Regions from separate parts of the Streptomyces dangxiongensis genome, predicted to be linked through region 1. Evidence: riboswitches for the same ligand, from Rfam matches in the RefSeq annotation. Region 1 holds a riboswitch; the other holds the start of a gene.
What was found. Region 1 has a riboswitch for glycine ahead of gcvT (glycine cleavage system aminomethyltransferase GcvT). Riboswitches for the same ligand answer to the same signal wherever they lie in the genome.
Positions count from the first base shown of each region.

Region 2: another riboswitch for glycine. It lies ahead of gcvP (aminomethyl-transferring glycine dehydrogenase); the one in region 1 lies ahead of gcvT (glycine cleavage system aminomethyltransferase GcvT).

Region 1 is NZ_CP033073.1:2,419,163-2,430,019, reverse strand. It holds gene D9753_RS10695 (phosphatidylinositol-specific phospholipase C domain-containing protein) at 1-39, opposite strand, end outside; gene D9753_RS10690 (L-serine ammonia-lyase) at 125-1,492, opposite strand; gene D9753_RS10685 (serine hydroxymethyltransferase) at 1,604-2,869, opposite strand; gene gcvH (glycine cleavage system protein GcvH) at 2,884-3,261, opposite strand; gene gcvT (glycine cleavage system aminomethyltransferase GcvT) at 3,398-4,516, opposite strand; glycine riboswitch at 4,560-4,673, opposite strand; glycine riboswitch at 4,674-4,776, opposite strand; gene D9753_RS10670 (AAA family ATPase) at 4,939-5,631, shown strand; gene D9753_RS10665 (enhanced serine sensitivity protein SseB) at 5,724-6,515, shown strand; gene D9753_RS10660 (enhanced serine sensitivity protein SseB C-terminal domain-containing protein) at 6,664-7,440, shown strand; gene D9753_RS10655 (ABC transporter permease) at 7,791-8,789, shown strand; gene D9753_RS10650 (ABC transporter substrate-binding protein) at 8,845-10,596, shown strand; gene D9753_RS10645 (ABC transporter permease) at 10,669-10,857, shown strand, end outside.
Region 2 is NZ_CP033073.1:6,631,237-6,642,093, reverse strand. It holds gene D9753_RS30035 (APC family permease) at 1-1,193, shown strand, start outside; gene D9753_RS30030 (TOBE domain-containing protein) at 1,264-1,659, shown strand; gene modA (molybdate ABC transporter substrate-binding protein) at 1,973-2,782, shown strand; gene D9753_RS30020 (ABC transporter permease) at 2,779-3,639, shown strand; gene D9753_RS30015 (ABC transporter ATP-binding protein) at 3,636-4,973, shown strand; gene D9753_RS30010 (TOBE domain-containing protein) at 5,001-5,420, shown strand; gene gcvP (aminomethyl-transferring glycine dehydrogenase) at 5,476-8,361, opposite strand; glycine riboswitch at 8,536-8,630, opposite strand; gene D9753_RS30000 (PRC-barrel domain-containing protein) at 8,750-9,139, shown strand; partial or broken gene D9753_RS29995 (DNA polymerase IV) at 9,358-10,785, opposite strand; gene D9753_RS29990 (MerR family transcriptional regulator) at 10,854-10,857, opposite strand, start outside.

The DNA of each region.
Region 1 (10,857 bases):
GGCTCCCAGCGGTGCCACCGCCCGTCTCACTCTGCGCATGTGTCAATACCCCTTCGCTGTCGCCTGGTCGGCGGCAGCGTAGGGGTATGCGGTTACTTCGGGGTAGCCCCCGGGAGAACGGCGGTCAGCACTCGATGATGTTCACCGCGAGCCCGCCGCGGGCCGTCTCCTTGTACTTGACGCTCATGTCCGCGCCGGTCTCCTTCATGGTCTTGATGACCTTGTCCAGGGACACCTTGTGGGAGCCGTCGCCGCGCATGGCCATCTTCGCGGCCGTGACCGCCTTCACCGCGGCCATGCCGTTGCGCTCGATGCAGGGGATCTGCACCAGGCCGCCGACCGGGTCGCAGGTCAGGCCCAGGTTGTGCTCCATGCCGATCTCGGCCGCGTTCTCCACCTGCTCGGGGGAGCCGCCGAGCACCTCGGCGAGGGCGCCGGCCGCCATGGAGCAGGCGGAGCCGACCTCGCCCTGGCAGCCGACCTCGGCGCCGGAGATGGAGGCGTTCTCCTTGAAGAGCATGCCGATCGCACCGGCCGCCAGCAGGAACCGCACGACCCCGTCCTCGTCGGCGCCGGGGACGAAGTTGATGTAGTAGTGCAGGACCGCGGGGATGATGCCGGCCGCGCCGTTGGTCGGGGCGGTGACGACCCGGCCGCCGGCCGCGTTCTCCTCGTTCACGGCCATCGCGTAGAGCGTGATCCACTCCATGGCGTGCGCCAGCGGGTCGCCCTCGGCGCGGAGCTGGCGGGCCGAGACGGCGGCGCGGCGGCGGACCTTCAGACCGCCCGGCAGGATGCCCTCGCGGGACATGCCGCGCTGCACGCACTCGCGCATCACCCGCCAGATCTCCAGCAGGCCGGCCCGGATCTCCTCCTCGGTGCGCCAGGCCCGCTCGTTCTCCAGCATCAGCGAGGAGATGGACAGGCCCGTCTCCTTCGTCAGCCGCAGCAGTTCGTCACCGGTGCGGAAGGGGTACTTCAGGACGGTGTCGTCGAGCACGATGCGGTCCGCGCCCACCGCGTCCTCGTCGACCACGAAGCCGCCGCCGACCGAGTAGTACGTCTTGGAGAGCACCTCGGCGCCGTCGGCGTCGTACGCCCGGACGGTCATGCCGTTGGCGTGGTACGGCAGCGCCTTGCGGCGGTGCAGGACCAGGTCGTCGTCGAAGGAGAACGGGATCTCGTGCTCGCCGAGGACGTTCAGCCGTCCCGCCCGCCTGATCGATTCCACCCGCTCGTCGGCCGTCTCCACGTCCACCGTGCGCGGTGAGTCGCCCTCCAGGCCGAGCAGCACCGCTTTCGGGGTGCCGTGGCCGTGCCCGGTCGCGCCGAGCGAGCCGTACAGCTCGCAGCGCAGGGCCGCGACGGAGCCGAGCAGCTCCTCGTTGCGCAGCCGGCGGGCGAACAGGCCCGCCGCCCGCATCGGGCCGACCGTGTGGGAGCTGGATGGGCCGATGCCGATCGAGAACAGGTCGAAGACCGAGATGGCCACGGATGACTCCTCAATGCGGGGGTGGTGCAAAAGGCGGTACAGGGTGCGGGCACCGCGCGCTCTGGTTCTTCCAGGTCCTTCCAGTGTGCGCGGTGCCCGGCGAAAGGTGACTTACTTGTTCAGTCCCGGGTACAGCGGGTGCTTGTCGGCCAGGGCCTTCACCCGGGCCTTGAGGGCCTCGGCGTCGTAGGACGGCTTCAGCGTCTCGGCGATCACGTCCGCGACCTCGGCGAAGTCCTCGGCCGTGAAGCCGCGGGTCGCGAGGGCCGGCGTACCGATCCGCAGGCCGGAGGTGACCATCGGCGGGCGCGGGTCGTCCGGGACGGCGTTGCGGTTGACCGTGATGCCGACCTCGTGGAGCCGGTCCTCGGCCTGCTGCCCGTCCAGCTCCGAGGCACGCAGGTCCACCAGGATCAGGTGCACGTCGGTGCCGCCGGACAGGACGTTCACGCCGGCCTCGCGGGCGTCCGCCGCCGTCAGCCGCTCGGCGAGGATGCGCGCACCCTCCACCGTACGGCGCTGGCGCTCCGCGAACTCCTGCGAGGCGGCGACCTTGAAGGAGACCGCCTTCGCCGCGATCACGTGCTCCAGGGGACCGCCCTGGAAGCCGGGGAAGACGGAGGAGTTCAGCTTCTTCGCGAAGTCCTTCTTCGCGAGGATGATGCCGCCGCGCGGGCCGCCGAGGGTCTTGTGGGTCGTGGAGGTGACCACGTCCGCGTACTCCACCGGGTTGGGGTGGAGGCCGGCGGCGACGAGGCCCGCGAAGTGCGCCATGTCGACCCACAGGTACGCCTCGACCTCGTCGGCGATCCGGCGGAACTCGGCGAAGTCGAGCTGACGCGGGTACGCCGACCAGCCGGCGATGATCACCTTCGGGCGGTGCTCCTTGGCCAGCCGCTCGACCTCGGCCATGTCGACCAGGCCGGTCTCCACGTCCACGTGGTACGCGACCACGTCGAACTGCTTGCCGGAGAAGTTCAGCCGCATCCCGTGGGTCAGGTGGCCACCGTGCGCCAGGTCCAGGCCGAGGATGGTGTCCCCGGGCCGGGCCAGGGCGAACAGGGCCGCCTGGTTCGCGGAGGCACCGGAGTGGGGCTGCACGTTGGCGTACTCGGCGCCGAACAGCTCCTTGACCCGGTCGATGGCGATCTGCTCGGCGACGTCGACGTGCTCGCAGCCGCCGTAGTAGCGGCGGCCCGGGTAGCCCTCGGCGTACTTGTTGGTCAGGACCGAGCCCTGGGCCTCCATCACCGCGAGCGGCGCGAAGTTCTCGGACGCGATCATCTCCAGCGTGGACTGCTGGCGGTTCAGCTCCGCGTCGACCGCGGCGGCGATCTCCGGGTCGAGCTCGTGCAGGGGCGTGTTCAGGACAGTCATGCGGCTACGACTCCTCAGCCGGCGGTGTGGGCGGCGTACTCGTCGGCGGAGAGCAGGTCGGCCGGCTCCTCCGTGACGCGTACCTTGAACAGCCAGCCGCCCTCGAAGGGGGCGGAGTTCACCAGCGAGGGGTCGTTGACGACGTCCTCGTTGATCTCGGTGATCTCACCGGAGACCGGCGAGTACAGGTCGGAGACCGACTTCGTCGACTCCAGTTCACCGCAGGTCTCGCCCGCCTCGACGGTGGTGCCGACCTCGGGGAGCTGGGCGTAGACCACATCGCCGAGCGCGTTGGCCGCGAACTCGGTGATGCCGACCGTCGCGACGCCGTCCTCGGCGGTCGACAGCCACTCGTGCTCCTTGCTGTACCGCAGCTGCTGGGGGTTGCTCATGGCCTGAATTCTCCTGTACGCGCGGGAGTGCTGATGAAGGGGGGACGATAGGAACTGCTCGTGAGCAGGGCGAATGTGCGCAGGGTCACGTCCGGCGGCGCGGGGCGTCCGCCGGGAGCGCCGCCGCGCCCAGTGTCTACTTCTGGCGCTTGTAGAACGGCAGCGCCACGACCTCGTACGGCTCGTGGGTGCCCCGGATGTCCACGCCGACGCCCTCGGTGCCCGGCGCCGCGTACGCCGCGTCGACGTACGCCATGGCGATCGGCTTGCCCAGGGTGGGGGAGGGGGCGCCGGAGGTGACCTCGCCGATCACCCGGCCGCCGGCGACGACGCCGAACCCGGCGCGCGGCACCCGGCGGCCCTCGGCGACCAGGCCGACGAGCACCCGGGGTGCTGTCGCCTCGGCCCGGGAGGCGGCCCCGGCGAGCGCCTCACGCCCGACGAAGTCCCCCTCCTTCTCGAACTTGACCACCCGGCCGAGCCCGGCGTCGAAGGGGGTGAGCGCGGTGGTCAGCTCGTGCCCGTACAGCGGCATGCCCGCCTCCAGGCGCAGGGTGTCCCGGCAGGACAGGCCGCACGGCACCAGGCCGACGCCCTCGCCGGCCTCGGTCAGCGCCTGCCACAGCCGCACGGCGTGCTCCGGCCGCACGAACAGCTCGAAGCCGTCCTCGCCGGTGTAGCCGGTGCGGGCGATCAGGGCGGGGACGCCGGCGACCGTGCCGGGCAGGCCGGCGTAGTACTTCAGCCCGTCCAGGTCGGCGTCGGTGAGCGACTTCAGGATCCCGGGGGACTGCGGACCCTGCACGGCGAGCAGCGCATAGGCGTCCCGGTCGTCGCGGACCTCGGCGTCGAAGCCGGCGGCCCGCTCGGTCAGCGCGTCCAGCACCACCTGGGCGTTGGAGGCGTTGGCCACGACCATGTACTCGGTCTCGGCCAGCCGGTAGACGATGAGGTCGTCCAGGATGCCGCCGTCGGCCCGGCAGATCATGGTGTAGCGGGCGCGGCCGACGCCGACGGACGCGATGTTGCCGACCAGGGCGAAGTCCAGGAGGGCGGCCGCCCCGGCGCCGGTCACGGTGATCTCGCCCATGTGGGAGAGGTCGAACAGGCCGGCCCGGGTGCGCACCGCGAGGTGCTCGTCGCGCTCGGAGCCGTAGCGCAGGGGCATGTCCCAGCCGGCGAAGTCGGTCATGGTCGCGCCGAGCGCGCGATGCACGGCGTCCAGCGCGGTGTGGCGGAGTTCGGTGCTGCTCATCGGTCGGTCGTCTCCCAGGGCATACGGACGGGGCGAGGAACGTTCCTCCCCATCTGTCATCGGAACCTGAGAGGTTCGCCACGACCGCCACGGGGACGATCAGGACTTGCACCTTGGGTGGGACCACTGGACACAGCGGCCCGCTTTTCAGATGTGCCTCGCCCGCGCGGTAACGGGGCCTGAGAGATTCAAGGGAGGGACTTGCTCCTTCGGCGCCCCAGACGGTCCGAGGGACCTGGGGACTCTCCCGCGCGGATTCAAACGGCCGGTATGCAGTTGGCGGGCACATCATCGCATGAGACCCCGGCTTCTGTAACCGACCTGTGGCACGACCCGCACCGAACCACCGACCGCCGGCCATTACCTTCTCTTTAACTTCGACGGGCAGGACATGACCGAGCCCACAGGGGAGGACGATCAGGGTGAACAGGACCACGGCGTACGGCACCGCCGCCGCCCCCGGCCTGGCGGTGCCGAAGCAGCCCTCCGCCCCCGCCACCGCCCGCGGGCACCACGCCGCGCGGCCCGTCCCGGTCGTCCGCGACCTGCGCGACCGGGCCGGCCGCGGCCCGCGCGCCCTCCTCTTCGGGCCGCGGGACGTGGTGGTGATCACCGGCCTGCCCGGCAGCGGCAAGTCCACGCTGATGCGGCGCGCGGCCGCCGGCCACCGCGTCGACTCCCAGGACGCCCGCGACCGCTTCGCGGCCCGTCTGCCCCGCCTCCTGCCGTACGCGCTCTACCGCCCCCTGGTCCGCCTCGCGCACTACGCGGGCCTGCACCGCGCGCTGCGCGCCGGCGGCGGCGTCGTCGTCCACGACTGCGGCACCCAGCCCTGGGTGCGCGGCTGGCTCGCCCGCGCGGCCCGCCGCCGCGGCGGCACCCTGCACCTGCTGATCCTCGACGTCGCCCCCGCCACCGCCCGCGAGGGCCAGCGCGAACGCGGCCGGGGCGTCTCCCGCTACGCCTTCCGCAGGCACCGCCGTACGGCCGCCCGGCTGCTGCGCGCGGTCGAGCGGGGCGAACTGCCCGCGGGCTGCGGCTCGGCGCTGCTGCTGGACCGGGCCGCCGCGGACACCCTGCACCGCGTGGACTTCGCCGCCCCGGATCCCCGCTGACGTGCCGCACGGATCCGTCGCGGAGCCGCGATGTCACAGCCACCCGCTAGCCTTCAACCTCACAGCAGTGGTTCCCAGCAGGCGGTAGGCAGATGGACTTCCCGGCGGACCTTCCCGCGGACTTCCCGGCACAGACACACCCCCACCCGCACGGCGGTTGGCCCGGCAACGAGCTGGAGGAGGTGCTCTCGGCCTCCCTCGGCGTCCCCGCGGCGGGCGGACGGATCATCGAGGTCCTCGGCCGCAGCTTCCTGTGGATACCGCTGCCGGCCGGCGGCGGCCCGGACAGCGGTCCGCTGGACCTGCCCACCCTCGACATCGAGGGTCAGGTGTACGTGCCGGTGTTCAGCTCCGAGGAGCAGTTCCGGCAGGCGGCCGGCTCCCACATGTCGTTCGCCGTCGCCCCCGCCGTGGAGTTCGCCCGGGGCCTGCCGCCGCAGGCGGGCCTGGCCGTGAACCCGGGCGGCGTGGTCGGCATCCCGCTGCCGCCCGAGGCCGTGGCCGAGCTGTGCCGGGTGGGCCGCACCCCGCTCGACGGCCCCGGCAGCGGCGGCCGGGTCCGCCTCTTCGAGCCCGACTGGCAGGACGACCCGGTCGACTTCCTCTCCGCCGCCTCCGCCGAGTTCGCGGACATCGGCGTGGTGGTGACCGCCCGCCGCTGCCTGGCCGCCGTCGAGACGGACGAACCGGTGATGTTCGTCGGCGTGGAACTCTCCCGGTGGGAGGGCGACCTGCGCACCCTGCCCCTGGAGGCCCTGGGCCGGGCCCTCGGCAGGGTTCCGGTGAAGTGGCCGGTCAACCTGGTCCTCATGGACGTCACCGACGACCCGGTGGCCGACTGGCTGAAGACGAACGTCCGCCCCTTCTACCGGTTCGGCCACTGACGGCCCGCCCGGCCCGGCTGTCCGCCCCCCGCGCACGGCCACGAGGCCCCGGGGCACCGGGCGCTTAAGCTGTCCCCCAACGCGGGGCACTCCACGAGAAGGGGCGGTAAGACAGGTGAGCGCGAGCCCGAGCGGCAGCGTCGAGCACATGTTGCGCCAGGTCACGCCTGGACGCTACGACGCCTACGAGGCCCTGCTGCGCGCCCTCGCCGCCCCCTCCTCCGGCCAGATCTGGATGTTCCTGTGGCGCGGCCAGGCCGGCTCCCCGGACGCCCAGTACGGCGACATGGAGGTCGACGGCCTCCACTACGCCCCCTGCGTCACCTCCGCCCAGGAGCTGTCCGCCAGTGGCTGGAACCGTTCCTACGAGGTGGTCGACGGCCTCGACGTGGCCCGCACCCTCTACCCCGACCACTACGGACTGTGGCTCAACCCGCACGCCCCGGGCGGCGGCGTCGGCATCCCCTGGCTCGACCTGCGCCGCATCGCCACCGGCCTGGACCGCCAGCCCGCCGGCCCCCTGAGCCTGTCGGAACCCGGCATCGAGATCCCGCAGTTCTACGCCCTGCTCGCGCAGAACGCGCACCGCACCCCCGCGCTGCGCTCGCTGCGCCGCGCCTGGGTGCAGCCCGCGCTCGGGGCGCCGTATCTCGCCCTCGGTCTGGACGTGTACGACACCTCCCCGGCGGCGGTCGACTCGGTGCGCGCGATGATGCAGCAGTCCGTCGGCGCGGTCCCGGAGGGACTGCCGGTCTCGACGGTCGCGATGACGGACGGCTACGACCCGGTGGTCATGTGGATGCGGGCCAACGCCCGGCCCTTCTACGACCGCGAGGCCCACGCCCCCGCACCGCCGTCCCGGTCCCCGCTCCAGGTCCCGCCGGCCGCCGGCTACGGCTACCCGCCCGCGCACGGCGCCTACTGAGCAACGGGCAGGCGTGGCGGAGGTTTTGAGCGGGGCCGCGGCATCCGCGTGAGCGACGGACTTCTGCGCGCGTAGACGCCGCCGGTACGCCCCGTTCCGGGCGAATTCGCCGTTCTGCCCCAACTGGCCCGCGTCCGAGGGCCGTTACCCACTGTTCGGATAACGGAATCCCCCGCACTGCATCACGGTTGCGCATACTTTCACCGCCAACTCTGGCGGGTGATCACAACGACGCTGAAGACTCGCGACTCAGACGCGAGGCCGAGGCCTCGTGCTCGATGGCAAGTCGACAAAGCCGCAATCCGCGGCAGGCGCAGGCCGGTCACCACCGGCGAGAGGGGTCGCTCACCGTGACCGCACCGATCGAGACCACCGGAGCGGCAGCCGAGGCACAGCCGGAGGCTGTGCTGGAGGGTGCCGGAAAGGGGCAGATCGAGGGTCGTTCCCTGGGCCAGATCGCCTGGACCCGGTTCAAGAAGGACAAGGTCGCCGTCGCGGGCGGCGTCATCGTGGTCCTGCTGATCCTCGTCGCGATCCTCTCGCGCCCCCTCCAGACCGTGTTCGGGCTCGACCCCAACGCCTTCCACCAGGACCTGATCACCCCGGACACCTCGCTGCCCAAGGGCAGTTGGGGCGGCATGAGCATGGATCACCCGCTCGGTGTGGACCCGAAGTTCGGCCGGGACATCGCCACCCGCGTCCTGGAGGGCTCCTGGGTGTCGCTGGTGGTCGCCTTCGGCGCCACCGTCCTGTCGAACGTGATCGGCGCGGTCCTCGGTGTCGTGGCGGGTTACTACGGCGGGCGGGTCGACTCGATCATCAGCCGGCTGATGGACACCTTCCTCGCCTTCCCCCTCCTGCTCTTCGCGATCGCCATCTCCGCCACCCTCCAGGGCGGCGCCTTCGGCCTCAACGGGCTGCCGCTCCACCTGAGCGTGCTCATCTTCGTCATCGGCTTCTTCAACTGGCCGTACCTGGGCCGGATCGTGCGCGGCCAGACCCTGGCCCTGCGGGAGCGCGAGTTCGTGGACGCCTCCCGCGGCATGGGCGCCAAGGCCCCGTACATCCTGTTCCGCGAGCTGATGCCCAACCTGGTCGGCCCGATCATCGTCTACTCGACGCTGCTGATCCCGACCAACATCCTCTTCGAGGCGTCCCTGAGCTTCCTCGGCGTCGGCATCCAGCCCCCGCAGGCGTCCTGGGGCGGCATGCTCCGTGAGGCGGTCACCTACTACCAGGTGGACCCCCAGTTCATGATCGTCCCCGGACTCGCCATCTTCGTCACCGTCCTCGCGTTCAACCTGCTCGGCGACGGTCTCCGCGATGCTCTCGACCCGCGCAGCCGCTGACGCCTGCTGCGAAGAGCCCGAAAATTTGTCAACAATGGAGGGGAAAGCGCCCATCATGCGAAGGTCAGCGCTGGCCGCGATCGCGGCCATCGGCTCCGTCAGCCTGCTTCTTGCGGGTTGCAGCAAGGCCGATGACAACAAGAACGAGAACGGCACCAAGTCGGCCGGGGCCAACGCCGCGACCAAGGGCGTCGTCAACGCGTCCGACAAGAAGGGCGGCACGCTCACCTACGAGCTGTCCGACGTGCCGGACTCCTTCGACCCCGGCAACACGTACTACGCGTACATGTACAACATCAGCCGGCTGTACGCCCGTCCGCTGATGACCTTCCAGCCGGGCGCCGGCGAGAAGGGCAACACCCTCGTCCCGGACCTCGCGGCCGGCAAGGGTGTGCCGAGCGACGGCGGCAAGACCTGGACGTACAAGCTGCGTGCGGGCCTGAAGTACGAGGACGGCTCGCCGATCACCTCGAAGGACGTCAAGTACGCCGTCGAGCGCTCCAACTTCGCGCGTGACGTGCTCTCCCTCGGCCCGAACTACTTCCAGCAGTTCCTGGCCGGCGGCGACAAGTACAAGGGCCCGTACAAGGACAAGGGCGCCAAGGGCCTGTCCTCCATCGTGACGCCGGACGACACGACGATCGTCTTCCACCTGAAGCAGGCCTTCCAGGAGTTCGACTACCTGGTCGCCGCCCCGCAGACGGCCCCGGTGCCGCAGGCGAAGGACACGGGCGTCGACTACATCAAGCACATCGTCTCCTCGGGCTCGTACAAGTTCCAGAGCTACCAGGACGGCCGGCAGGCCGTGCTGGTGCGCAACCCGAACTGGGACGCGAAGACGGACCCGCTGCGCAAGCAGCTTCCGGACAAGATCGTCGTCAAGCTGAAGGTCAACCCGGAGACGATCGACCAGGACGTCCTCGCGGGCGACGCGATCGACCTGGCCGGCACCGGTGTCCAGGCCTCCACCCAGGCCAAGGTCCTCACCGACGCCGACAAGAAGGCCAACACGGACAACACCTACGGTGGCCGTCTCGTGTACCTGGCGATCAACACCAAGGTCGCGCCGTTCGACAAGGTCGAGTGCCGCAAGGCCGTGCAGTACGCGATCGACAAGGTCTCGGTGCAGACCGCCGAGGGCGGCCCGATCCGGGGTGACGTCGCCTCCACCGTCCTGCCGCCGGACATCCCGGGCTACGAGAAGTCGGACGTCTACGCCAGCCAGGGCAACAAGGGCGACGCCGCCAAGGCCAAGCAGCAACTGAAGGCCTGCGGCAAGTCGTCGATCACGACCAACATCGCGGCCCGTTCCGACCGCCAGCCGGAGATCGACGCCGCCACGGCGATCATCGCCTCGCTGAAGAAGGTCGGCATCAACGCCTCCCTGAAGCAGTACCCGTCGGGCAAGTACTTCACCGACTACGTGGGTGTGCCGAAGTTCTCGGAGAAGCAGAACCTCGGTCTGATCATGATGCAGTGGGGTGCCGACTGGCCCTCCGGCTACGGCTTCCTCCAGCAGATCCTGAACGGCAAGGCGATCAGCCAGTCGGGTAACACCAACCTGTCGCAGTACGACGACAAGTCCGTCAACGAGCTGCTGGGCAAGGCGATCGGCACGCAGGACCTCAACGCGCGCAACAGCCTCTACACGCAGATCGACAAGAAGACCATGGACGACGCCGTCCTGGTCCCGCTGACCTACTTCAAGGTCCTGCTGGGCCGCCCGCAGAACTACACCAACCTGGTCTCCACGGCGGCCTTCAGCGGTCAGTACGACTACCTCAACATCGGCGTCGCGTCGAAGTAGCAGCCCCGGAAGGCAGGTGAAGGCATTGGTGCCCGCGGGCTTCGCGGCCCGCGGGCACCAGCGCCGGTCCCCGTGATCTCGTACATCCTCCGCCGGACGTTCGCGGCAGTGATCCTGCTGCTGGTCGTCTCCGCGGTCACCTTCGCCATCTTCTTCCTGCTGCCACGGCTCGTCGGCCAGACAGCGGACCAACTGGCGCAGCAGTACATCGGCAAGAGCCCGTCGCCGGCGGACATCGCCGCGGTCAAGCACAACCTCGGT
Region 2 (10,857 bases), 4.2 Mb from region 1:
AGACCGGTGTCGCCGTCATGCCCCACGTCAAGGGTGACCCTGGCGACACCGAGCAGCGGCCGGCCGGCCGGATCCGGGACACCAGGAAGCTGCTGACCACGGCCGCGCTCATCATGAGCGGCTTCCTGATCGCCACCAGCTTCATCACCACGCTGCTGATCCCGGAGCGGGAGTTCAAGGCCGGCGGCAGCGCCAACGGCCGCGCGCTCTCCTACCTCGCGCACGAGTACATCGGCGGCGTCTTCGGCACGGTGTACGACGTCTCGACCATCGCCATCCTGTGGTTCGCCGGCGCCTCCGCCATGGCCGGCCTGCTGAACCTGATGCCGCGCTACCTGCCCCGCTACGGCATGGCCCCGCACTGGGCGCGTGCCGTGCGCCCGATGGTCATCGTCTTCACGCTGGTCGCCTTCCTGGTGACCTGGATCTTCGACGCCGACGTCAACAAGCAGGGCGGTGCCTACGCCACCGGTGTACTGGTGCTGATCAGCTCGGCCGCCATCGCGGTGACCATCGCCGCGCGCAAGGCGGGGCAGCGGGGCTGGACCATCGGGTTCGCGGTGATAGCGGCGGTGTTCCTCTACACGACCGTGGTGAACGTCATCGAGCGTCCGGACGGTGTGAAGATCGGCGCCTGCTTCATCGCGGGCATCATCCTGGTCTCCCTGCTGTCCCGGCTGGCCCGCGCCTTCGAACTGCGGGTGACCAGCGTGACGCTGGACCCGCTGGCGGAACGGTTCGTCCGCGACGTGGCCCACCGGAAGATGCGGTTCATCGCCAACGAGCCGGACCGCCGCGACCAGGCCGAGTACCGCGAGAAGATCGAACAGATCCGGGCCGACAACGACATGCCCGAGCAGGAGGACTTCATCTTCGCGGAGGTCACCGTGACCGACCCCTCCGAATTCGAGACGGGCCTGACCGTACGCGGCGAGGTCCTGCACGGCCGCTACCGCGTGCTGACGCTGGAGCACTCCTCCATCTCCAACGCGCTGGCCGCGCTCCTCCTCCACGTCCGGGACACCACCGGCTGCACCCCGCACATCTACTTCGAGTGGACCGAGGGCGGTCCGTTCACCAACTTCCTGCGCTTCTTCCTCTTCGGGCAGGGCGAGGTCGCCCCGGTGACCCGTGAGGTACTGCGCGAGGCGGAACCGGACCGGGCACGCCGGCCGCGGGTGCACACCGGGTGAGGGCACGGCCTCTGTCCGGCGCCGAACCCCAGGTCCGCGGTGTCCACGGCATGGCCCTATCGTGACCGGCATGCAGTCCTACACGATCGGCCAGGCCGCACGGCTGCTCGGCGTCAGTCCCGACACCGCCCGCCGCTGGGCCGACGCCGGCCGGATGACCACCCACCGCGACGAGTCCGGCCGGCGCCTCATCGACGGCCGGGACCTGGCCGCTTTCTCGGTCGAACTGGCCCGGGCGGGCGGCGGCGAGGAGGACGTCTCCCACACCTCCGTGCGCAACGCGTTCCCCGGCATCGTCACCGCGATCAAGCTCGGTGACGTCGCCGCCCAGGTGGAGATCCAGGCGGGCCCGCACCGGCTCGTCTCGCTGCTCACCCGGGAAGCCGTTGAGGAACTCGGCCTCGAGGTCGGCATGGAGGCCACCGCCCGCGTGAAGTCCACCAACGTGCACATCGACCGGGTCTGACCGGCACCTCTCACGACCTCACGGCGCCGCCCACCGGCCGGGCCGATCACCTCTCCGTCCCCCTGCCGCCATCCGTGCGGCTCGGCGCCCGCCGAGCCGCCTATTCGTCGTCCCCCGGGCCAGGACAATGCCCTGCCCGCCCGGAAGCGCCGTACGAACGCACATGCAAGCTACAAACGGCGAGTTGGCGGCTCATGCGATGCGACAGGAGACTTCCGGCTGGCAGATGCGGCAGTATCATCGCCGCACGGCCGATGCCCGGCCCTCCAGGGGCGCGACAGCTTGATCCACCGAACCGAGGAGTAGCTCCGTGATGACCCGTTCCGTGCGCCGGACCCGGCGGACACTGAAGCCGGCCGGCGTGGCGGCAGTCGCCCTGATGGCGCTCAGCGCATGCTCCTCCTCGGACTCCTCGACCGACCGGGCGGACAAGCCCGCCCCGAAGCTGTCCGGCACGGTCACCGTGCTCGCCGCCGCTTCCCTGAAGGAGAGCTTCACCGCGCTGGGCGGGGAGTTCGAGAAGCAGCACCCGGGCACCGAGGTCAGCTTCAGCTTCGGCGGCAGCGACAGCCTGGCCGCGAACATCACCGGCGGAGCGCCCGCGGACGTCTTCGCCGCCGCCAGCCCCAAGACCATGGCGATCGTGACGGACAGGAAGGAGACCGCCGGCACCCCGGCCACCTTCGTCCGCAACCGGCTGGAGATCGCCACCGTGCCGGGCAACCCGCACAAGCTGTCCTCCCTGAAGGACCTCACCCGGTCCGGTCTGAAGGTCGTCCTGTGCGACAGGACGGTGCCGTGCGGCGCCGCCGCCCAGAAGGCCCTGACCGCGGGCAAGGTGAAGCTGACCCCCGTCTCCTACGAACAGGACGTCAAGGGCGCCCTGACCAAGGTGGAGCTGAAGGAGGCCGACGCGGCCGTCGTCTACAAGACCGACGTGAAGGCCGCGCACGGCAAGGTGGCGGGCGTGGAGTTCCCCGAGTCCGCCGACGCCGTCAACGACTACCCGATCGCCCTGCTGAAGGACGCGCCGAACGCCGAAGCCGCCAAAGCGTTCATCGCCCTCGTGCGGTCCGCCGAGGGCCAGCGGGTGCTGAGCGGGGCCGGGTTCCTCAAGCCGTGACCCCGCTCGACGAACCCGGCGCCGCGGCCGGCCCCCGCACGCGCCGGCCGGGGCACCTCCGCGCCGGCACGGGGGGCCGGCGCGGAGTGCCGTTGCCACTGCTGCTGCCGGGGCTGCTGGCCCTGGCGTTCCTGCTGCTGCCGCTGCTCGCCCTGCTCGTCCGGGCGCCCTGGCGCAGCCTGCCGGAAGAGCTGACCAGCATGGAGGTGTGGCAGGCGCTTGAGCTGTCCCTGGTCACGGCCACCGCGGCGACCGCCGTGTGCCTCGTCCTCGGCGTACCGCTGGCCTGGCTGCTGGCCCGTACGGACTTTCCCGGCCGTGGCCTCGTGCGCGCCCTGGTGACACTGCCGCTGGTCCTGCCGCCGGTCGTCGGCGGCGTGGCCCTGCTCCTCGCCCTGGGCCGCAACGGCGTCATCGGCAAGTGGCTGGACTCCTGGTTCGGGATCACCCTGCCGTTCACCACCGCGGGCGTCGTGGTCGCGGAGGCGTTCGTGGCCCTGCCGTTCCTGGTCATCAGCGTGGAGGGCACGCTACGCGCCGCCGACCCGCGCTACGAGGAGGCGGCCACCACGCTGGGTGCCTCCCGCTTCACCGCGTTCCGTCGGGTCACACTGCCGCTGATCGCCCCCGGTGTCGCGGCGGGCGCGGTGCTGGCCTGGGCGCGCGCGCTCGGCGAGTTCGGCGCGACGATCACGTTCGCGGGCAACTTCCCCGGCCGCACCCAGACCATGCCGCTCGCGGTCTACCTGGCCCTCCAGAACGACCCCGAAGCCGCCGTCTCCCTCAGCCTCGTCCTGCTCACGGTGTCCATCGCGGTGCTGGCCGGCCTCAGAGACCGCTGGACAACCACCTCATGAAGAACACCGACCCCGAACCCACCGACACCCCCGCCGACACCCTGGGCCCAGGCACACCGGCGGCCACCGGCGCCCCCGAATACCCGCCGAGCCCAGATACCCCGACAGCCACCGGCGACCCCGCCCCACGCCCACTCCCGCAGGCACCGGCAGCCGCCGACGGCGCTCGCGCCCCGCAGGGGCCACCGGCACCCGACGACGAGACCCGCTCGTGCGGTGCGGGTGGCAACCCGAAACCGGCCGAAGGCCGGCCGACCGCCCCCCACCCGCACCCACACCCGAAACGGCCCCCTCACGAGGGCCTGGACGCTCACCTCGTCGTAGACCGCCCCCCGTTCCGCCTGGACGTGACTCTGACGGCCACCCCAGGGGACGTCGTCGCCCTGCTCGGTCCCAACGGCGCCGGCAAGACCACCGCCCTGCGCGCCCTCGCCGGTCTCACCCCGCTCGCCGACGGCCACCTGCGCCTGGACGGCACCTCGCTGGAGCGCACTCCTCCGGAGTCCCGCCCGGTCGGCGTGGTCTTCCAGGACTACCTGCTCTTCCCGCACCTGTCCGCCCTGGACAACGTCGCCTTCGGCCCCCGCTGCCGGGGCGCGGGCAAGGCCGAGGCCCGCGCGCAGGCGGCGGTCTGGCTGGAGCGCATGGGGCTGGCCGCTCACGCGGGCGTCAGACCGCGCCGCCTCTCCGGCGGCCAGGCCCAGCGCGTCGCGCTCGCCCGCGCCCTCGCCACCGGTCCCCGGCTGCTGCTCCTGGACGAACCGCTGGCGGCCCTGGACGCCCGTACCCGCCTGGAGGTCCGCGCCCAGCTCCGCCGCCACCTGGCCGAGTTCGAGGCGGTCTGCGTACTGGTCACCCATGACCCGCTGGACGCCATGGTCCTCGCGGACCGCCTGGTGGTCGTGGAGGACGGGCGGGTCGTGCAGGAGGGCACGCCCGCCGACATCGCCCGCCACCCCCGCACGGACTACATCGCCCAGCTCGTCGGCCTCAACCTCTACCGCGGGCAGGCCGCGGGCCACACGGTACGGCTCGACGCCGGGCCCGCGATCACGACGACGGAGGAGCTGTCGGGACCGGTCTTCGTGGCGTTCCCGCCGTCGGCCGTGACCCTGTTCCGGGACCGGCCCTCCGGCGCCAGCGCCCGGAACGTGTGGCGCTGTGAGGTAGCGGGCCTGGAGACGCACGGCGACCGGATCCGCGCCGACCTCACCGGCGGACTCGCGCTGACGGCGGACCTGACGACGGTCGCCGCGGCCGAGCTGGACCTGCACCCCGGTGCGCCGGTCTGGGCGATGGTCAAGGCGACGCAGACGCACGCGTACCCGGCCTGACGCCCTGGCCCACTACGGTGAGGGCCCATGAGTCTCAGCATCCGCAACCAGTTGCCCGGCACCGTCACCGAGGTGCACCCCGGCGAGGTGATGGCGACCGTCGGCGTCCGCCTGAACGGGGGCCAGAACCTGACGGCGGCCATCACCCTGGAGGCCGTCGAGCAGCTCGGTCTCGCCCCGGGCTCCCCCGTGCACGCCTTGGTGAAGTCGACGGAGGTGTCCCTGGCCACCAACCGGGTCGCGGGCCTGTCGATCCGCAACCAGCTTCCCGGCGCGGTCACCCACCTCGTGGTCGGCGACGTCATGGCCTCCGTGAAGGTCACCGTGGACGGTGGTGAACTCACCGCCGTCATCACCAGGGACGCGGCCGAGGACCTCGGCCTCTTCGTGGGCTCCGACGTCGTTGCCCTGATCAAGGCGACCGAGGTCTCGCTGGCGACGGCGTAGCGGAGACCCGAAGGTCCCGCCCGGATTCCGGGCGGGACCCTCACCAGAGGCTCGCTCAGTCCTCGTACGCGTCCAGCGGCGGGCAGGAGCAGACCAGGTTGCGGTCGCCGAAGGCCTGGTCGATGCGGCGCACCGGCGGCCAGTACTTGTCGGCGGCCGAGACACCGGCCGGGAAGACCGCCTCGTCGCGGCTGTACGTGTGCTTCCACTCACCGCCGAGCGCGGCGGCGGTGTGCGGGGCGTTGCGCAGCGGGTTGTCCTCGGCGGGCCACTCGCCGGAGCCGACCTTCTCGATCTCCGCGCGGATGGTGATCATCGCCTCGCAGAAACGGTCCAGCTCGGTGAGGTCCTCCGACTCGGTCGGCTCGATCATCAGCGTGCCGGCCACCGGGAAGGACATGGTCGGGGCGTGGAAGCCGTAGTCGATCAGGCGCTTGGCGACGTCGTCGACGCTCACGCCGGTCGCCTTGGTCAGCGGGCGCAGGTCGATGATGCACTCGTGCGCGACCAGACCGCCGGGGCCGGTGTACAGGACCGGGTAGTGCGGCTCCAGGCGCTTGGCGATGTAGTTCGCCGACAGCACGGCCACCTGCGTGGCGCGCTTCAGGCCCGCACCGCCCATCAGACGGACGTAGGCCCAGGAGATGGGCAGGATGCCCGCGCTGCCCCACGGGGCGGCCGAGATCGGGCCGACGCCGGTCGCCGGTCCCGCGGCCGGCTGGAGCGGGTGGTTGGGCAGGTACGGTGCCAGGTGCTCGCGGACGGCGACCGGGCCGACGCCCGGACCGCCGCCGCCGTGCGGGATGCAGAACGTCTTGTGCAGGTTGAGGTGGGAGACGTCACCGCCGAAGTGACCCGGCTTGGCCACACCGACGAGGGCGTTGAGGTTGGCGCCGTCGACGTACACCTGACCGCCCGCCTCGTGGACCCGGGCGCAGATGTCGGCGACGTGCTCCTCGAACACACCGTGCGTGGACGGGTAGGTGATCATCAGCACCGCCAGCTCGTCACGGTGCTTGGCGATCTTCACCCGCAGGTCCTCGATGTCGATCTCACCGTCTCCGGCGGTCTTGACGACGACGACCTTCATGCCGGCCATCACGGCGCTGGCCGCGTTGGTGCCGTGCGCGGAGGACGGGATGAGGCAGACGGTCCGCTGCTCGTCGCCGTTGGCGCGGTGGTAGCCGCGTACGGCGAGCAGACCGGCCAGCTCGCCCTGCGAGCCGGCGTTCGGCTGGAGGGAGACCTTGTCGTAGCCGGTGACCTCGGCGAGACGTTCCTCCAGCTCACGGATGAGCGTCAGGTAGCCCTCGGCCTGCTCGGCGGGGACGAAGGGGTGGAGCTGCCCGAACTCGGGCCAGGTGACCGGCTCCATCTCCGTGGTCGCGTTGAGCTTCATGGTGCAGGAGCCCAGCGGGATCATGCCGCGGTCGAGCGCGTAGTCGCGGTCGGCCAGCCTGCGCAGGTAGCGCAGCATCGCGGTCTCGGAGCGGTGCTGGTGGAAGACCGGGTGGGTGAGGTAGGCGTCGGTGCGCAGCAGCGCCTCGGGCAGGGTGTCCTCGGCGGCCCGGTCCAGCGCCTCGACGTCGGCCTCGACGCCGAACGCGGACCAGACGGCGTCCAGCCGGGCCCGGCCGGTGGTCTCGTCGCAGGCCATGGAGACGTGGTCGGCGTCGACCATGTGCAGGTTGACGCCCTTGTCCCGGGCGGCGGCGACGACCTCGGCCGCCCTGCCGGGCACGCGCGCGGTGACGGTGTCGAAGTAGGCGCCGTGGACGATGTCGACCCCGCCGGCCTCCAGGCCGGCGGCGAGCAGCGTGGCGTAACGGTGGGTGCGGCGGGCGATGGTCCGCAGGCCCTCGGGACCGTGGTAGACGGCGTACATGCCGGCCATCACGGCGAGCAGCACCTGCGCGGTGCAGATGTTGCTGGTGGCCTTCTCACGGCGGATGTGCTGCTCACGGGTCTGCAACGCCAGGCGGTAGGCCTTGTTGCCGTCGGCGTCGACGGACACACCGACCAGACGGCCGGGCAGGCTGCGCGCGAACTTCTCCTGGACGGCCATGTAGCCGGCGTGCGGCCCGCCGAAGCCCATCGGCACACCGAAGCGCTGGGTCGTGCCGACGGCGATGTCCGCGCCCAGTTCGCCGGGGGAGGTCAGCAGGGTCAGCGCGAGCAGGTCGGCCGCGACCGTCACCAGAGCGCCCAGCTCGTGCGCCTGGTCGATGACCGCCTTGATGTCCCGTACGGCACCGGAGGCGCCCGGGTACTGGATCAGCACGCCGTTGATCTCGCGCTCGGCGATCCCGGCCGGGATGCCGTCGCTGAGGTCGGCGACGACGACCTCGACGCCGGCCGGCTCGGCACGCGTCTCGATCACGGCGATGGTCTGCGGCAGTGCGTCCGCGTCGACCAGGAACAGGCCCTTCTTGTTCCTGCCCATGCGCCGGGAGAGCGCCATCGCCTCGGCGGCGGCGGTGCCCTCGTCCAGCAGGGAGGCACCGGAGGTGGGCAGGCCGGTGAGGTCGGCGACCACCGTCTGGAAGTTCAGCAGGGCCTCCAGGCGACCCTGGGAGATCTCCGGCTGGTACGGCGTGTAGGCCGTGTACCACGCCGGGTTCTCCATGACGTTGCGCAGGATGACGGGCGGCGTGAACGTCCCGTAGTACCCGAGACCGATCATCGAGCCGAGGACCTGGTTGCGGTCGGCGAGGGAGCGCAGCTCGGCCAGCACCTCGGCCTCGGTGCGGGCGTCCGGCAGGTCGAGGGCGTCGGCGTTCTTGATCACATCCGGGACGGCGGCCGCGGTCAGCTCGTCCAGCGAGCCGTACCCGACCTGCGCGAGCATCTTGGCCCGCGCCTCCTGGTCAGGGCCGATGTGGCGCTGCTCGAACGGGATACCCGCTTCGAGTTCGGAGAGCGGAGTGCGATGGGCGGTCATGGCGGAGGCCTCCTGGTCTGACGCGACCTTCGAGGGGCACCCCGGTACGGATACCCCGACGGCCTCCCCCTCTGTCATCTCGACCTGAGAGCTTCACCGGGCCCCCGCGGGACCGGCTTTCACCGTCGGTGAGAGCGGGACGCCGTGCACACCCGCCCTGCTTTCCAGAGTGACCTCGTCCGTGCGGTACGTGAGCCTGAGAGATTCCGGGGAGGATTTGCTCCTTCGGCGCCTCCGACGTGGTCGGAGGACTCTCCCGCGCGGGGTCAGCAGCCGCTGTCAGCCTACCAGCGGGGTCGACGCCCGAGCCCTCGAGTGGCCGCTTCCCTGAATCTGCTCTTTTGTAGTGCTTACGGATGAGTTGCGACCACGTGGAAAGAGAGGGACCGTGCGAACCGACATCGATCCGCGCAACCTGATCGGCCGCAAGGCATTCGACGTCAATGGCGCCAAGATCGGCACCATCGACGAGGTGTATCTCGACGACGCGACCGGCGTGCCCGAGTGGGCGGCCGTACGCACCGGTCTCTTCTCCCGGGACGCGTTCGTCCCTCTGGGACCCAGCGAACTCCTCGACGGCACGCTGCACGTCCCTTTCGACCGCGCCCTGATCAAGGACGCTCCCGACTTCGGCGTGGGCCGCCACCTCTCACCCGAGCAGGAACTCCAGCTCTACCACCACTACGGACTGGACACGGCGCCCCCGCCCAAGGCCCCGGACCACGACTTCGGCCCCCTGGCACCACCCGAGGAGACCCGGTCCACACCGGGCCCCTGATCCCCACCGCCGGGTTGTCCACCGCCGGGTTGCCCCTCGCCGGAGGCGTCCGCGGGGTTCTCCACACCCGGGGCGCCCGGGGCGCGCTTCTCTTCCGACGGCTGCCGCACGTCCCGCCCCGCGCACGCGCCCTGCCCCCCACCCGAGAGCCGGCCCTCACTCGAGAACCGGCCCTCGACCGGAACCCGGCCCTCAGCCGAGGCCGGATGCCCAGGTCGCCCGCCCGAAGCCGGCCGCACGGCCGCGACCGGGTCCGGGGCCGGGGCCGCGTCACCGCTCGGCCCGCCGGGAAGGCCGGCCGGGTGGGCGAGGCCGGTCCCCGGGACCAGCGGCAACGGCTCAGCCGGCGCCAGCGCGGGATCGTCGACCCGGAACGTCCGTACCCGGCCCGGCCCGGACTGCGGGGTCTCGAAGCGCACGGTGACCCGGCCCAGCCCGCTGCCCTGCACCCACCCGTGCCCCCAGTCGTCGTGCCGCACGTCCTGCCCGGCCCGCCACTGCCGCTCGGCCGGTTCCACCTGCTCCGCCGGAGCCTCCGGCACGGTCTCCTCGGCGAGGTCCACCGCCCGCTCCCCCGCCGCCTGCGCGAACAGGTCCTCCTGCGTGTAGTCGGCGAGCCCGGACACGCCGACGCCGAGCAACCGCACCCCGCCCGTGGTGTCCACGGAGTCCAGCAGCCGCGCCGCCGCCTCGCGGATGACCGCGGGATCGTCCGTGGGCCCTCGGAGCGTCTCGGAACGGGTGAGGGTCGAGAAGTCGTACCGTCGCACCTTCAGCACGATGGTCCGCCCGGACAGCCCGGCCTCGCGCAGCCGCCGGACACACCGGTCGGCCAGCCGCTGCACCTCCAGGCCGACCCGCAGCCGGTCGTGGATGTCCACGTCGTAGGTATCCTCCACCGACACCGACTTGGTCTCCCGCTCAGCCACCACGGGACGCTCGTCCCGGGCCAGCGCCATGGCGTACAGCGCGTGTCCGTGCGCCTTGCCGAGCATCCGGACGAGTTCGTCCTCGCCCGCCTCTGCCAGCTCCTCGACCGTGGTGATCCCGGCCCGGCGCAGATGGTCCCCCGTGGCCGGCCCGACCCCGGGCAGGATCCGTACCGGCATCGGCCCCAGCAGCGCCCGCTCGGTCCCCGGCTCGATCAGTACCAGGCCGTCCGGCTTGGCCTGCTCGGAGGCGATCTTCGCGAGCATCTTGGAGGCGGCGAGCCCCACCGACCCGGTGACCCCGGTGACCGCCCGGATGTCCGCGCGCAGCCTCTCCCCGGCCCGCCGCGCCGACTCCTCGTCCCAGGCCGCTCCCCCGGCCTCCAGGTCCACGAACGCCTCGTCCAGGCTGAGCGGCTCGATCAGCGGTGACAGCTCCCGCAGCAGGCCCATCACCTGCTCGCTGACCGTCCGGTACAGGGTGAAGCGCGGCACCAGGTAGGCGGCGTGGGGTGCCAGTCGGCGTGCCTGCCCCATGGGCATCGCCGAGTGGACGCCGAACACCCGTGCCTCGTACGACGCGGTCGCCACCACACCGCGCGGCCCGAGCCCGCCCACGACGACGGCCTTCCCGCGCAGGCTCGGCTTCGACGCCTGCTCCACCGAGGCGAAGAAGGCATCCATGTCGAGGTGCAGGACCGTGGGCGCGTTTCTCACATCTCCGATGCTGCACCACGGCACTGACAACGCGGTGACGCCGGGGGGCACCGCGCGGGATCCGGCGGTCAG